DNA from 3 places in the Sphingobacterium sp. UBA7249 genome. Region 3 is predicted to be linked to each of the others. Evidence: riboswitches for the same ligand, from Rfam matches in the RefSeq annotation. Region 3 holds a riboswitch; each other region holds the start of a gene.
The links. A riboswitch is a leader RNA that binds a small molecule or an ion and turns the genes downstream of it on or off. The one in region 3 is predicted to bind S-adenosylmethionine.
Positions count from the first base shown of each region.

Region 1: linked by a shared signal. The riboswitch ahead of B4A24_RS20180 (5-oxoprolinase) and the one ahead of metE (5-methyltetrahydropteroyltriglutamate--homocysteine S-methyltransferase) in region 3 are both predicted to bind S-adenosylmethionine.
Region 2: linked by a shared signal. The riboswitch ahead of B4A24_RS01810 (methylenetetrahydrofolate reductase) and the one ahead of metE (5-methyltetrahydropteroyltriglutamate--homocysteine S-methyltransferase) in region 3 are both predicted to bind S-adenosylmethionine.

Region 1 is NZ_DKST01000028.1:172,867-178,238, reverse strand. It holds gene B4A24_RS20195 (HlyD family secretion protein) at 1-372, opposite strand, end outside; gene B4A24_RS20190 (TolC family protein) at 372-1,691, opposite strand; gene B4A24_RS20185 (DUF3050 domain-containing protein) at 2,083-2,847, opposite strand; SAM-I-IV-variant riboswitch at 3,081-3,174, shown strand; gene B4A24_RS20180 (5-oxoprolinase) at 3,241-3,504, shown strand; gene B4A24_RS20175 (RagB/SusD family nutrient uptake outer membrane protein) at 3,604-5,121, opposite strand; gene B4A24_RS20170 (SusC/RagA family TonB-linked outer membrane protein) at 5,127-5,372, opposite strand, start outside.
Region 2 is NZ_DKST01000001.1:526,072-531,443, forward strand. It holds gene B4A24_RS01805 (protein O-mannosyl-transferase family) at 1-2,240, opposite strand, end outside; gene B4A24_RS01810 (methylenetetrahydrofolate reductase) at 2,535-3,491, opposite strand; SAM riboswitch class I at 3,563-3,665, opposite strand; gene rimM (ribosome maturation factor RimM) at 4,239-4,763, opposite strand; gene B4A24_RS01820 (30S ribosomal protein S16) at 4,986-5,372, opposite strand, start outside.
Region 3 is NZ_DKST01000012.1:146,663-152,034, forward strand. It holds gene B4A24_RS08445 (tetratricopeptide repeat protein) at 1-431, shown strand, start outside; gene metE (5-methyltetrahydropteroyltriglutamate--homocysteine S-methyltransferase) at 519-2,831, opposite strand; SAM riboswitch class I at 2,907-3,010, opposite strand; gene B4A24_RS08455 (response regulator transcription factor) at 3,162-3,851, opposite strand; gene B4A24_RS08460 (sensor histidine kinase) at 3,906-5,372, opposite strand, start outside.

The DNA of each region.
Region 1 (5,372 bases), on a different contig from region 3:
TTCATGCTCGGCCTGCAAGATTTCTTTTTGACTACCCAGCACACTGATCTCCGCATTTTCCTTGTTTATCGAAGCGGAAGCCTGAGCCGCTTCATATTTGTATTCCCGGTTATCAATCAGCAACAGGGTGTCCCCACGCCTGACCGACTGATGATCTTTATAATGGACCGAAACAATATAACCGCCCACGCGGGAGATGATGGGATTAATATATTGGGTCACTTGGGCATCATTTGTATACGTATAGCGTATGCGAAGCCAGAATATCTTTCCGCCCCATAGTAAAAGTGCCAACAAAGCAATCCCAGCAAACCAATTGGTGATTCGGGTCAATTGTACATCGGTCATAGACCAGCCTGATTTAGGTTTCATTAGATAGTACCCTTCAAAAATTCAATAAAATAATAGTGTTTCTGTATTGCGATCCGAGCGGATTCCAGATCAAAGTTGTTCTTAAGACATTGCATATCTGCATCCAATAGGTCTGTAACAAGTGCGGAAGATTTAAAATACCTATTTTTTATAATACGGGCATTCTCTTTAGCAAGGGCCAGATTTTTTTGACAAACCTCCTGTTGTTCCAGCGCAAGGTTATAATCCAAATAAGCCTGTAACAGTTCATTTTCTACACTTTCTTCTTCATGATGATGTTTGACCTCCTCCCGTTTCAAAGCAACCTGAGCTCCCCGAACAATATTTTTATTGAGATAGAGCGCCGAGATCGGGATATTTAATTTTAACCCTACAATATTTAAATTGTACCAACTACTATTGTAAGGGTATAAAAACACCTGTGGATTCGCAAAAGTAAACGTATTGGTCAGCCCCAACTCAGGCAGATAATTCGACTTTGCCTGTTTGATGCCAAGTTTTTTTAACGCAACTTCTTGTTCCGATTTTAATAGTACAAAAGCCTGCTGTTTCGCAACAGCAACAAGCTCCGCATAGTCTAATGGGTGGCTGGCCGTTGCAGTACACATTGGAACAATTTCTTGTCGTATACCTGTAATAAGCTGCAATTTTTGGTTAATTGCCTTGATATCATTTGCGATCTGAACCAAAAGCAGTTCGCGCTTGGACAATTCAAGTGAAATACGCAATACATCGCTATGCAATACAACCCCTGCGGTGTAACGATGTTCGATCTCTTTCAGTTGCGTCCGCTGATCGTTGATATCCTCTTCGATCAGAGCCCTGTTGCGATAAGCTAAATTCAAATCCAAAAATAAGTTGGAGATTTCCAGCTTAATCGCCGCGGCGGCACTCTTCCAGTCAATGTTCGCCAGTTCAAGTTCCAGCTTTTTCGATTCAATCTTCATCAGATCCCGATGGCCATTGTAGAGATTCAGGTAAAAATCAAGTCCTGTGTCATATAAATAATGGATCACATCATGCTGTGATGGTTTGGCGAATAAGCCCCGATCGTAGACCGGCATGTTGCTCGCATAACTTGCAGAAGCACGGACAGCAATTTTAGGCAACAATTCCATCCGTTGCTGCTGTAGGGCTATCTCCTTTTCCTCTAACTGCAAATGCGATAGTTCAATGTACTTACTGTTTTGCAGCGACTTACCGATCAGATCAGCGAGTGAGATGCGTAGCGAGTCCTGGGCCTGTGTTTCTAAAACCGAGCATGCAAGCACTGAAATGGTGCCAATTGCTTTTGCCCAATACGACGGAAAAAAGTTCAATGTGCTTATGTTATTTTTTGCGTTGCAAACTTAGATACTAATTGGAATATGCATTTCTTCACAAACGCCAATATGTTATGGAAAAAAGACATTTTTCAATCAATTTCTAATAAAAGAACGAAATCTGCCAAAAACAGGAGTTAACTTCTTTTATCGTTACGTTTATCACATAGAAATCCATCATCTTCCAATCGGCTAAAAAACAAGATCGCAGATTGTTTCTGTAAGCAGACGCCAGATCCACAGAACTATCTTAAAAAAATAAATTTGTAGGAGGAATTTTGTTAGTATGGAATCCTATTCCAATGACTCGTTTTTGAGGAAACAGTCCTTAAAACGACATGAAGCTTCTTTTAGAGGCTAAAAGCAACTTAAAAAAGTAGAAGATTCCTTACAGGGAATCTTCTATTGCATTCCAGAGTTCAATGCGCTTTTGAAGCGCCTCTTTACTCACTATTTTCATTTCTTCCCATTTCTCGTCATCCTCTTTGGCCAAATCGGTAATCATTTGCATGGCTAAAGGACCATGTTCATCACCATCGAGATCAATATGACGCTGGAAATAGTAGATAAAATTATCCAGACCTGATTCGGGGAAATTGGCTTTCAATTCCTGTAAAATCGAAGTAAACATGCCCGGGATCAGATCCTCACGACCAAATGTAAAAGCTGCGGCAATCTTATGTACCTCTCCCTCTTCGATCAGTTCAAAAGTAAAATTCAGAAAATCTTTAACCCGTTTGTCCAAGGTTGTTAAAGCAATGGCATCGAAAATACTTTTGGATTTCTTGGCGTGGGCGATAAACTTATTGATCAGGTGCAGATCTGCTCCCATTTCACTCATTGCGTCCAGATACATTTCAAAATGGCTCAACCGACGACCATCAATGTATTCGTCCGATTCCTCAGCCAATACAATCTCGTTGATCAGGTAACGTGTCGATGGATGCTCGCTCGCAAACCAAGGCAAAGTCGTACAGGTCAGTTTAATCTGTAGAGCTTTTAGTAAAGACATAAAATCCCATACAGCGTACACATGCCCTTCTGTAAAAGAACGTAGATTCTTGATCGTTTTGATTTTACGATACAAGGGGTGTTGCAATAATACCTCGCGTTCGGCAGCAATGTATTCGTTAATTTCCGCAATTCTATTCATGGCGCAAAAGTATTGTCTTCTCGCTGTTTTTTAAAGTATTTTCAATGAGATTACAGTAACATGATAAATTCCCTGTCCGGCTATCCGCTTCATAACCAAATCACAGACAACAGCGAATTAAATCACAGGCAACAGGCAGCCTCTACTTTTGATCTCCCCTAGTCTTCTTGTTATGCTCATTTATCGATAAAAACAAAAATATTTTTTATTCTAAAAAATAATCTACTATATTTGTAGAGTATTCAGAATTGCATGATGCAATACCAACCGAGTGTAGACACCGCGGTGGTAAATTAATACGGGTTTCGACCAAAATAAACGTTACACAACGCTTATTTTCCCAACAAGATCTGGATACAGTTTATGGTTTAATCCTTTAAATTTTTAAATTGTATGGCTACAACAACAAATCTTTACCAACATTTACTGGAAAAATTCAATTATTATTCTACGGACGAACTAATACAGCTCAACAACGACACCATCTTAGGACAAGGCTGGGGTTCAGCCAAGGCAACCTTTCGGACTGCTTTGATCAGTACGTTCTCCAAAAGAGGACTGGATCTTTCCAACATCATTTCCAAGGAAGATGGTTTTACCTCGGTAAAGCAGGTCCCTGTACGTTTGGAACAGAACGTCTTGATTCCTTTACAGTAATCGTTATCACCACAAAAAATAGCGCGCATCGAAAGAACTTCGTGCGCGCTGTTGTTGTTGGTTTAGGAAATTGCCGATCTAAAGAAGGCGATAATCTTATTATTTATAGTTTGGATTCTGAATTAACACACCTGCGCTCTTCTCAATTTCTGTTTGTGGTAATGGCCAGCGGTAAAATTTGTCTTCAAAATGATAGGGCACTTTACTGTCTTTGACATTATTGAGTACCTCGCCAGCGATATGCCAACGGATCAGGTCGTAATGCCGTAGTCCTTCGAAAGCAAGTTCTACCCTTCTTTCGTGGCGGATACGGTCGCGCATTTTTTCCTTGGTATAACCGGCTGGAACCCCCGGCATCTGGACGCGACTCCTCAGGGTATTCATGGCATCGTAAACCGATTGATCTGGCCCGGCGATTTCATTTTGTGCTTCGGCATACATCAATAACACCTCCCCAAACCGTAATACAACCGCATCCTGTTGGCTCAATGTTGAAAAGCCAAAAGGTAAGTTGGCCGGATCCAGAAATTTCAATACGCCATACCCCGTAGGCCGGGGATTGGACGGTGTATGGATCTTACCGCCGCCAAAGTCAGGATGATCCACAAAAATTGTTTTGCTCAACCGCGGATCCCTATCTTTAAACGGATTGGTCCGGTCCGTCAGCGGAGATTCACCATAAGGCAGGCCATCTTTGCATTCATAGGTATCCACCAGGTTTTGCAAAGGTGAAGCTGCTATCCAATCGCCTAGGTACATGTCCCAGGGCGCTGTATTATTAGGTGCCAGGAAATTGACTGAAAAGATAATCTCGGTATTGTTCTTTTGTGTCGCATCGCGAAAGACATTTTCAAAAGCCGTACTTACGGTATACTCTTTCATGACATCGGCACATAAGTCCTTTACCTCTTTCAAAATTGCTAAATCCGGCACCCCTTTATCACCATAAGCCGCAAACAATAAGACTCTTGCTTTCAAGGCTTTTGCCGAACTGGTGGCAGCATGTCCCCCATTATTGAAATAAGGTTTAGCCGCTAAGTTGGCGATCCCAAAATCCAGATCAGCTCGAATCTGTTTTAGAATATTCTCCGCACTTTCCTTTGGCTGACGCTGATTCTCCAGACTTAGCGGAGTCAGCACAAGCGGTACCTCACCATAGATACTGTACAATTGGAAATAAACAAAAGCACGGATAAAGCGGGCCTCGGCTTCCATGTTCTTTTTCTCCGCATCGTTCATATCGGAGCCGTTATAACCCTGAAGCTTCTCGATCAGGCGATTGGCACGTCCTATTCCCACATAAGCATCGTTATAGATAGCAGTTTCGTAGCCCCCTGTGGTCGGATTTAAATTCCCGCCTACGATTTCATTGACGCTACCTGAGTTGAACTGATTGTAGCCATTGTCGGTCAGACAGTCCCGAAAAGGCATCCCATAGGAGAAAGTCTCGCTCTGCAACGAGGCATATACACCGGCCAATGCATTATCAAAATCAGATTTTTTGCTAAAATAGTTGTCCGAAGCAATCTGATCCAAAGGATTGAGGTCCAGGGCACTGTTACAAGAACCCAAAAATAAACCGGATAGCATCAACGCTGTTATAAATTTCTTTTTCATAGCAATTAAAAGTTAACTTGTACACCAAATGAATAAATCTTGTTTTGCGGATACTGTACCAGATCACCATTTCCATAGCGCTCAGGATCCAGGCCCTTAAATTTGGTCGCAGTAAAGAGGTTATCACCCGAAAAGTAAACCCGTAGGCGGTCTATTTTATATTTTTTCAATAGCCCATCAGGTAAAGTATATCCTAACACAAGATTTTTCAGTCTGAAATATGAAGCATCCTGTATAAAATAGCTGGAAGC
Region 2 (5,372 bases), on a different contig from region 3:
TTTTTTAAGATTTCGTCTTTATCAATGGTCAGTTTGACCTTCTTTGATGGAAAATAATTCTCCAGATTACCCGAGTTCAACTGCACTTTGTAATCTGGGTTATCGGAAGTAACAAACTGCAATAATTGCTGAACATCCACTGCTTCATTCAACTCCCTGTCTATAAATGGAATATAATCCCGAATACCCTTTTTTGTTTTTTCGGTAGGGATACCAATCGGTAATCCTGCTGCCTGATAAGTTGGTTTCTTTGCCTGCTGCATATACCAGTCTCCGGTTAAGTAGCTCAATACAACAATCCGCACATCCGGACGGACACCTTCTACCTCCTGCAAATACCATAGTGGGAATGTATCATGATCGCCGTAGGTAAACAAAATGGCATTGGGGGCACAGGTTTCAAGATAATTACGAGCGACATCCCGCGTCAGGGATTTCTCCGAACGATTATGATCATCCCAGTTTTGATGCGCCAGAATAATCGGTCCCCCCAACAGTGCGAAAGATAATCCTGTAGCCAAGGCATAACGGGAATGAAAAAAACGTTTAAAAAAACGTACCAATGCAATTGCACCTAGCCCAATCCAGATGGCAAAAGCATAAAACGATCCAGCATACGCATAATCACGTTCACGAGGTTGTAATGGTGTTTGGTTGAGATACACGACAATCGCTACACCCGTGAAAACAAATAACAACGTCAATACTAAGGTGTATGGCTTACTTTTCTTGTATAACCAAACCGCCCCTGCTATCCCCAATAATAAAGGCAAGAAAAAGTACGTATTTCGACTAGGATCATTTTTTTGGGAATCCGGAAGCTTATCTTGCCCCCCAAGACGCCAGTTATCCAAGGTTTTCACTCCGGAAATCCAGTTCCCCTCGCTATATGTTCCATAACCTTGCTTATCGTTCTGTCTACCGACAAAATTCCACAGGAAGTAACGCGCATACATATCGCCCAATTGAAAATGAAAGAAAAACTTAAAATTATCGGAGAACTGTGGTCTTTCACCCTCTTTCAACTTGAGATAACTTCTATAGTAGGCTTGATGATTTGCATCCTGACTATAAATACGTGGGAAAAATGTTTCACGATCAAACTCATACTTATCAACCTGTGTAAACGCAGTATAATTGGATTCATCTTTCCGATAACTGGTTTTACTTTCTATATCCACAGCTTTGGAATCGTAATAAGGCCCTTTCACCAAAGGCTCCCGTGTATATTGCTCCCGTCCTAAATAGCCCAGAAAAGAAAATACATTATCAGGTGAATTATTATTTAAGGATGGATTTGCTTTTCCCCGAATCAATACCATGGTATAAGAGCTATAACCAAACAGAATAAAACAAAACATCAATAAGGCCGTATTTAACGTATACTTTCGGTTTCTATGTGAATAAAAGAGACCATATACGAGGGCAGCACCGACGAGCACGCATAAAAAGAGAATTCCCGAACCAAATCCCAATCCGAGCGCATTCACAAACAACAGATCTATTTTGGAAGCAAAACCCACCAACCACTGGATAACCCCCCAAAGAATCGCTGCCAAGACCAACAAGCCCAATAGAAATGCCGTTAGAATACCTTTTAGATTGATCTGCGAAGTCCTTTTAAAATAGACCACCATGCCGATGGCCGGAATCGCTAGAAGATTCAATAGGTGGACACCGATCGAAAGCCCCATGACGAATGCAATAAAAATCAGCCAACGGTCACTCCCTCCCTGATCTGCACGTGCTTCCCACTTAAAAATTGCCCAGAAAACCACTGCCGTACAAAGCGAGGACATGGCATACACTTCGGACTCTACAGCAGAATACCAGAACGTATCACTGAAACTGAAAGCCATTGCCCCCACCGCACCTGCTGCGAACAGCTGTAAGTAGTAAGAAAAAGTAGGTTGCTGTGGCTTCTTTAAAATCTTCTTGGCTATAGCAGTTATTGTCCAAAACAAAAACGTCACAGTCAGACCGCTACAGACTGCCGAACCAATATTCATCCAATAAGCTATCTGACCTGTATTTCCGAGAGCCATGTTAGCGAAAATATTCTGGATAAGTAGAAATAGGGGGGCGCCAGGCTGATGGGCAACCTCAAGTTTGTAGGCGCAGGCTATAAATTCACCACAGTCCCACCAGCTTACGGTCTTTTCTACAGTTGTGGTGTAAACAAGGGTAGCAACGAGCCCACAGGCCAAACCAAATAGGGTATTTAATTTATTGTACGTCATAAGGCCAATTGGTCTATCTTTAGCACTTTAAATTAAACAGTTATCTCGATTTAAATATGTTAATTAACACTATTTAACATCATGATTGAACTAAAAATATTTTTCTAAAGAAGTTGCTTCTATAATGAAAAGAAAAATACAGATTTTTAAAAGGGAAGTGATATCATCCTACGACCGCATATACACGACAGGTAACAATTGGATGAATAGGAATTCTTTCACATAGGTATAGACGTATTCCTATTATAGGTTCAAAAAAAAGCGAGGGACTCTTCCCTCGCTCTATTTATATTGTTAGGCTAATTTTTCAACGATTTTTTTCGTTGGCCCAGGATTACTCATGGTATAAAAATGTAGTACCGGTGCTCCAAATTTGATCAGCTCCTTACATTGTTGAACAAGCCATTCTTCACCTACTTGCCGCACATCAGCATTGGTTTTACATGCTGCTACAGCGTCACTTAATTCCTCCGGAATATCCAAGTGGAAAATTCTTGGCAATGTGACCAACTGTTTTTTTGTCGTCAATGGCTTGAGACCTGGGATAATAGGGACATGGATTCCACTGTCACGACATTTGGTCACAAATTCCTTATATTTTTCGACGTTAAAAAACATCTGAGTAACAATAAATTCAGCACCCATATCGACTTTCTGCTTCAGGTATTTGAAGTCGGTATTGAAATTAGGAGATTCAAAATGCTTCTCAGGATATCCGGCAACGCCGATACAAAAGTCGGTTTTTTCAGATGTAATAATATCTTCGTGAAGATACTTCCCCTTATTCATATCAGCAACCTGTTCCAATAAATCTGTTGCAAACGCATGCCCACCATCAGTTGGAATAAAGTCGGCATCTCCTTTGCGCGCATCGCCCCGTAAGACCAATACATTATCGATACCGAGGAAGTTTAAGTCAATCAAAGCATTTTCAGTTTCCTCTTTTGTAAAGCCACCACATATCAGATGAGGAACCGCATCCACTTTATATTTATTCATGATAGCAGCGCATATCGCCACTGTTCCTGGTCGCTTGCGGTAGGATACACGCTCTAACAGTCCGCTAGCATGTTCTTTATAGATGTAATCTTCACGATGATAGGTTACATCTATAAACGGTGGCTTAAATTCCATCAGTTCATCCATTGTTTTAAAAATACTTTGGATGCCTTGTCCCTTTGCAGGAGGCAATAGCTCAAAAGAAAACAATGTTTTTCCTTTAGCGTTCTGGATATGGTCGGTAATCTTCATTAAAAAACTGTTTTAAGTTTGGGTTGGCTTACATCGAAACGCACAAATCGAGGATATGTCTATCGGCATGTAACTTATCTTTCCCACATGGAGCAGGGTAGAATTTAGCACCTTGAACAATACAGGTTGCTAAGGCTTCATTGGGTCTAGTCCCTCGGCCTTTCTCTATAAGCGTTGCTAATATCGTTTTAAAAAACCAAACAACAAAAATATTTTTCGAAAATCTATAAATTATAGCAATAGCTGTCTTTATTCCAGATTGCCAAGCCAAATTATCCCAAATCCAATAATGAGTTACGCAAATTCTTCAAATAAAATGTAATTAATAACAGTCCGGTCACACTATACTTCTCCTTTTGCCCATATTTAAAGCCATCCAGTAAATATTTTGGGCTACCAATGCGTCTTTTTCATTGTAAAACAACTCTTTCCAGGAGGCCGGAACATCTTCCCGCTACTTTAATATAATTCCATTTGGCCATAGGTAATCGGTGACTCAACGCCACCTATCGTATAATCATTATGAACAATAATATCCAAGTCGAGTTTCCCTTTTTGATCATCTATAAGCTCAAGTTTAATTCCATTAAATCTGTATTTACCATACAGTAGGATATCGTCTATTGCGAGGACAAAATACGCTTTATCCTGAAGGGAGAGAAGGGAATTGAATATTTGTACGGATCAGGAAGCACTATTTATCATCCCGATTTATATAAAGGGATTTAGTATCTAAGACGACTTTTCCTATTCTTTATAAAGATCGACTAGCCCTTCGGGTAATGCGACTTCAATAACCTCTTCTTCACCATCTATTCCTAAGATTAAATCATCCGATAATGGAAACATCAACTCTTTGCCGCCCATATCAACTGTAGCCACGAATTGCTGTGGAAATTCTTGTACATCAGTAATTTCCCCTAATTCACCATGATTTTCATCAACCACCAAAAAGCCGATTAAATCTGTATATCTAAAATCATCTGGATCCCGTTCTGGCATTTTATCATTAGGAAGATAAACTTTCTTGCGGACAAGTGCCTGTGCCTTGTCGATGTGATCGACATCTTCAAATGTCACATAGGCCGTACTATTTTTCTGTAGTTTTATAGCATCGATAAAATAAGGCACAAGTTTTTTGTTGACCTCCAAAAAAACGACATCCATATCCAGGCTTTCGTAGTCTTCAAATTCGAAAAACAGCTGCATTTCGCCTTTAAGACCTCTCGTTTTGCTGATATAGCCTATATAAAAACTTTGATCGATAGTCATTTGGTAGTATTGAGATATTAGTATTGAGATACTTTTCTTATCAGCTTCCGCTTAATATTCAGCATCTATTTAATGTTCAACTTTTTGTATGAAGAGATGATGGTATGACCTGCTTCCGATTTCAAAGTAGACCAATCCGCATCACATTTTAACACATAAAATATTTTATTAAAAAAGCCGGCTCAAGATTGAGTCGGCTTTCTCGAATACTTTATGAAAGAATTAACCTTCAGTTTCTTCTGATGCAGGAGCCTCAGTCTCTTCAGCAGCAGGTTCTTCTGCTACGGGAGCATTTTTAGCAGCTACAGCAGCAGCTTTTTCTTCTTTTTTCTTCGCTTCAGCAGCTAAAGCAGCTTTTTTAGCATCAGCTTGAGATTGAGCTAAACCATCTTTTTTACCAGAGATTCTAGCTTCTTGAGCTTCAGTCCAAGCAGTGAATTTAGCTTCAGCAGCAGTTTCGTCAAAAGCACCTTTTTTCACACCACCTTGTAAGTGTTTTTTGTAAAGAACACCTTTGTAAGAAAGGATAGCGCGAGCTGTGTCAGTAGGTTGAGCACCTTTATTCATCCAATCCAAAGCTTTTTCAAAATCCAAAACGATAGTTGCAGG
Region 3 (5,372 bases):
TGTCTTATGCCTTGTCATACGACGAATCCAATACCATGGCATTGTGCTTAATGGGCCGGGTTTATTCGGAACAACTATTGGATTATGAGCAGGCAAGGAAATATTTTCAGGAAGCTTTAACTCACAATGTGAATGCCTTGGAAGTTTACCCTTATTTTATACAGACCTTGATTGACATGGGTGATTATGAGGCGGCAAAGAAGACGATAAAATATGCATTGACATTGCCCGGGATAGCCCTGACAGTAATCTGGATTAAGAAAGTACTGTTGCTTGAGAAATTAAAGAAGTATAAAAAGGCTTTAAAAATTCTCAAAATGGCAAAGTTGGATAATATGAGCAGCGAATTATCCTCAACCTTAAAATCAATCGAAGATCGGATCAAGGGAAAAAAGGAAATGAGTAAGACAAGTAAAAAGCGAAGTAATTAATGATAATATACTTATTTCGGTTAAAAGGTCAAAAAATAAGCCCAAGATGAAATTTCATCTTGGGCTTTTATCAATATAGTGTAAGAATTATTCTGCTCTTAAGATTTTTGCAGCATCAACCATTGATTCTAAAGCGGCTTTAGTTTCAGGCCAAGCGCGTGTCTTCAAGCCACAGTCTGGGTTAACCCAAAGCTGCTCCGCAGGAACTACTGCTTTTGCTTTGCGCAATAGGTCTACCATCTCATCTTTATTTGGTACACGTGGGGAGTGAATATCATATACACCCGGACCGATATCGTTCGGGTATTTGAAATCACCGGCGAATGCATTTAATAATTTCATCTGAGAACGTGAAGTCTCAATGGTGATTACGTCTGCATCCATTGCTGCGATATCTTCGATCACATTGTTGAACTCAGAGTAACACATGTGTGTGTGGATCTGTGTGTCATCCTCTACATTGGATGAAGATACACGGAAAGCACGAACTGCCCAGTTCAAGTAATCTTTTTGATCAGCTTTGCGTAATGGTAAGCCTTCACGGATTGCTGGTTCATCAATCTGGATGATTTTGATTCCTGCTTTTTCCAAAGCTTGTACTTCATCCAGGATTGCCAATGCGATTTGGTAAGTTGTTGTCGAACGTGGTTGATCGTTACGTACGAAAGACCATTGTAAGATTGTTACAGGACCAGTCAACATCCCTTTAACCGGGCGGTTTGTCAAGGATTGTGCGTAAGAAGACCAGCGTACAGTCATATCTTGTGGACGGTATACATCTCCGTAGATAATTGGAGGTTTCACACAACGGGAACCGTAGGATTGTACCCAACCGTTTTGAGTGAATGCATATCCTGCCAATTGCTCGCCAAAATATTCAACCATATCATTACGTTCGAATTCACCGTGAACCAATACGTCGATATCCAATTGTTCTTGAAGACGGATTGTGTTTTCAGTTTCTTCAGCAATTGCTTTATCGTATTCTTCTTGTGTGATCGCTCCTTTTTTCAAATCAGCTCTCCATTTACGCACATCTTTAGTTTGTGGGAACGAACCGATCGTTGTTGTAGGGAATGCTGGCAAGTTGAACTTCGCTTGTTGTGCTGCTTTACGGTCAGCAAATACCGATGTACGCTTAGCATCGTCATCAGTAATATTGCTTGTACGTGTTTTAACTTCTGGTTTGTGGATCAATGGAGAAGTACGACGGCTTTCGGCGGCAGCTTTGTTTGCTTCAAAACGTTTTGCTGTTTCGGCATCAACTTCACCTTCAGCTAAGATCGCTAGATCTTTTACCTCTGCTAATTTTTGTTTTGCGAACGCTAACCAGTTTTTTACTTCTGCAGGTAATGATTGCTCATTGTGCTCATTGTCCAAATCAAAAGGAACATGCAATAAAGATGAGGAAGGAGCAAGCCAAACACGGTCTTTTCCTAATGCATCAACCGCTTGTTTGATTTTAACCAATGATTTTTCGTAATCATTTTTCCAGATGTTACGGCCCTCAACAATACCTAAAGATAATGTCAATGAAGCAGGAACTTTAGCTAAAACTGTATCCAATTGGTTTTCACCACGTACTAAATCCAAATGCAAAGCATGGATCGGTAAGTTAACCGCAATATCTTCGTTGTCTTTTAAAGCTTCGAAGTAGGTAGTAGCGATTAATTTGATATTTTTTGCAGCAGCAGCTAATTTCTCAAAAGTAGGTTGGTATAATGCTTTTACTTTTGCATCCAGATCCAAGGCCAAGAAAGGTTCGTCGATCTGAACATATTGTGCACCAGCTTCTGCCAATTTAGACAGGATCTGCTCATATACCGGAACCAATTTGTCCAATAGGTCGATACGGTCGAAACCAGCTTCTTTTTCTTTACCGATCAAAAGGTAAGTGATCGGGCCAAGTAAAACTGGTTTTGTCTCAATACCCAATGATTTCGCTTCGTTGTATTCATTCAAGAATTTCTCGGAAGTCAATTTGAATTCTTGGTCCTTTGTGAATTCGGGAACCATATAGTGGTAATTGGTATCCAACCACTTGGTCATTTCCATTGCAGTCACGTCAATTCCTTCTTGCTGGAAACCGCGGGCCATAGCAAAATATAAGTCTAAGCTGTAGTTGTTGTCAACTTTATTCAATAAAGAATGATAACGAGCAGGAATAGCACCAACAGTAAGGGTTAAATCCAATACTTGATCGTAAAAAGAGAAGTCATTGGAAGGGATCAAATCTATTCCAGCATCTTTTTGTGTTTTCCAATTGCCTTCACGAATCTTTTTTGCTGTGTCCAATAATTCCTCAACAGAAGATTTTTTAGCCCAATAGGCCTCATTGGCTTTTTTCAATTCGCGGAACGCGCCCACACGAGGGTAACCTAAATTGTTAGTCAATAACATAATAATGTTTTTAATATTTCTTTTTCAACTATATTTCTTGCTAGAGAGAAGGACACACTAGAATTCGGTGACTTCGGCTTATCATTCCCATATCATGTAGGGTAGAATTTAGCACCTTGTCAAGGGACAGGTTGCTAAGGCTTCATCGGGTCTATTCCCTCTGCCTTTCTCTATAAGCGACGCTAAGTTAGCACATTTTTTTTTGATATGCAAATTTTATATAAAAGTGCATTTATTTTTTATATTCTACTAAGAATAGAAATGTTTTATTTCTTTCTTTTCATTGGAAAGGAGGGTGAAATCGAGAATTAGTATTCCACCCCATTGCCTTTAGCTCACCAAGAGTTTGTAACCTTTTCCATGGACGTTGACGATTTCGACCTTGCTATCTTCCTTTAGATATTTCCGAAGTTTGCTGAGAAATACGTCCATACTCCTGCCGGTGAAATAGTTGTCATCATGCCATATTTTCAATAAAGCCTCTTCACGGGTCAATACATCATTCTTTTTTAAACATAGTAGGCGAAGTAACTCGGCCTCTTTGGTTGATAGTTTTTGCATCTGACCCTTATAGGAAATTTGTTGGCTTGTATAGTCAAAAAAGTAATCTCCAATTTCAAATTTGTCGGCGACAACTTCATCTTCTTTGTCTCTAACACTGCGTTTTAGCAGGGCATTAATCCGAAGAAGTAGTTCCTCAACACGGAATGGTTTAGTAATATAATCATCCCCACCTAATTCAAATGCTTCAGTCTTGTCTTCCATCATGCCCTTTGCAGTGGCAAAGATAATCGGTACTGTGCTATTTGTTTTTCTGATTTCACGGCCTACGGTAAAACCGTCTTTTTTAGGCATCATGACATCAAAAATGCATAAGTCATAATCATTTTTTTTGAACTGGGAAACGGCTTCTTCACCATCTGTACAGAGTGTAACGTCAAATTTTCCCTTTAATTCGAGATAATCCTTTAAAAGATCCCCCAAATTGGGATCATCTTCTGCTAATAATATCTTTTGCATAATGAATCTATTAATTTTCACTAATGTTCCTTGAATATACAAAAAAGGAACGTGTTATTTTTTTACGGGCAAAATTACTTCGAAGGTTGTGCCCTTATCTTTTTCACTTTTTACAGTGATCCTTCCATTAAGTCTTCTCAATATATCCTGGACATAACTGAGGCCCAGGCCAAAGCCTTTAACATTGTGGACATTTCCGGTAGGAATGCGATAAAATTGATCGAATATCTTTTGTAGGTGATCCCGGCTCATTCCGATTCCGTTGTCAGCAATGGTGATAACAATATTATCGCCAACATTTTTGGAATTAATATTCACATGTAGATCTCCTTTACTATACTTGATCGCATTATCCAATAGGTTGTAAAACACATTTGAAAAATGCAGTTCATCCCCCACAACGATATCTTTTGTTGCTGCAAGGTCAACACTGAATTGCCCGCCGATATTCTGCATGCGTAATTGCATACTGTCTGTCACTGCTGAAACGAGGTCATTGATATGTACATCGTCACGGTCAAGTTTTAGGGTTTCTTTCTCCAATTTTGCTAGATCTAATACACGTTCGATATGATTTCCAAGGCGAACATTCTCATCGTAGATGATATTGGCCAGTTTCTGCACACGATTGTGGTCCGCATTGATATCAGGGTCCTTGAGCGATTCACTGGCAATCATGATCGTAGCCACTGGGGTTTTAAACTCATGTGTCATGTTGTTGATGAAATCGGTTTTCATTTCAGACACCTTCTTTTGTCTGAAGATAATAATAAGTGTATAGGCAAAACATCCGACCAAAAGGAACAGTAGCGCCAGCATAGGGAGTAACAAATAGCCCATGTTGTCCGCTATGATTGCTTTTTTATTTGGAAAGTATATGGTTAACTTTCCCGGAGCAGCACCAATATCGCCTTTAAATAGCGCTGTGGAATATTTTGTGGTGTTTTTGGGGGTGTTTAATTCCGCTTCGTTGAGAATATTATTTAGCAAAATATTGCTTGTGCTCCATATTTCAATATTAAACGGTACTTTGATATCACGTTGAGCCAATTCTTCCTTCAGGAGTTCTTGAACGATAATAACGTTTAACCGGTCCTTTAGAGGTCTTTTGGCGAGTTCCATTCCGATGGCGACATCTTCGATGTAGTCGGCTTTTTTGCCGCCAAGCATCGCGACGGAGTCATAAACATTGAAACCATAGCCTGCATTTTTTTTGGAAAGCTTGTTTAATTTGGTTTCTAGTTCAAAAATTCGTTTGGAGAGCTTAGGATTGGATCTTGGTGGAAGTGCTACGATACTCTTGCCAAGTAACCGCTTAAAATCATCGATATGTACGATCAAAAATCGCGTGCTGTCGTCTTTAGCTTCGATACGAGGAATTGTTTTTGTCGCTGAAACAATAACATCCTCTTGATAATATAGCCCGTTTGTTGGCGTTTTAACAATATTGATTTCAACGAGATCCTGATATTGGGTTCTTTTGACGTAAGTCTCGTAGAACCAATTTTCAATGTTAATAAT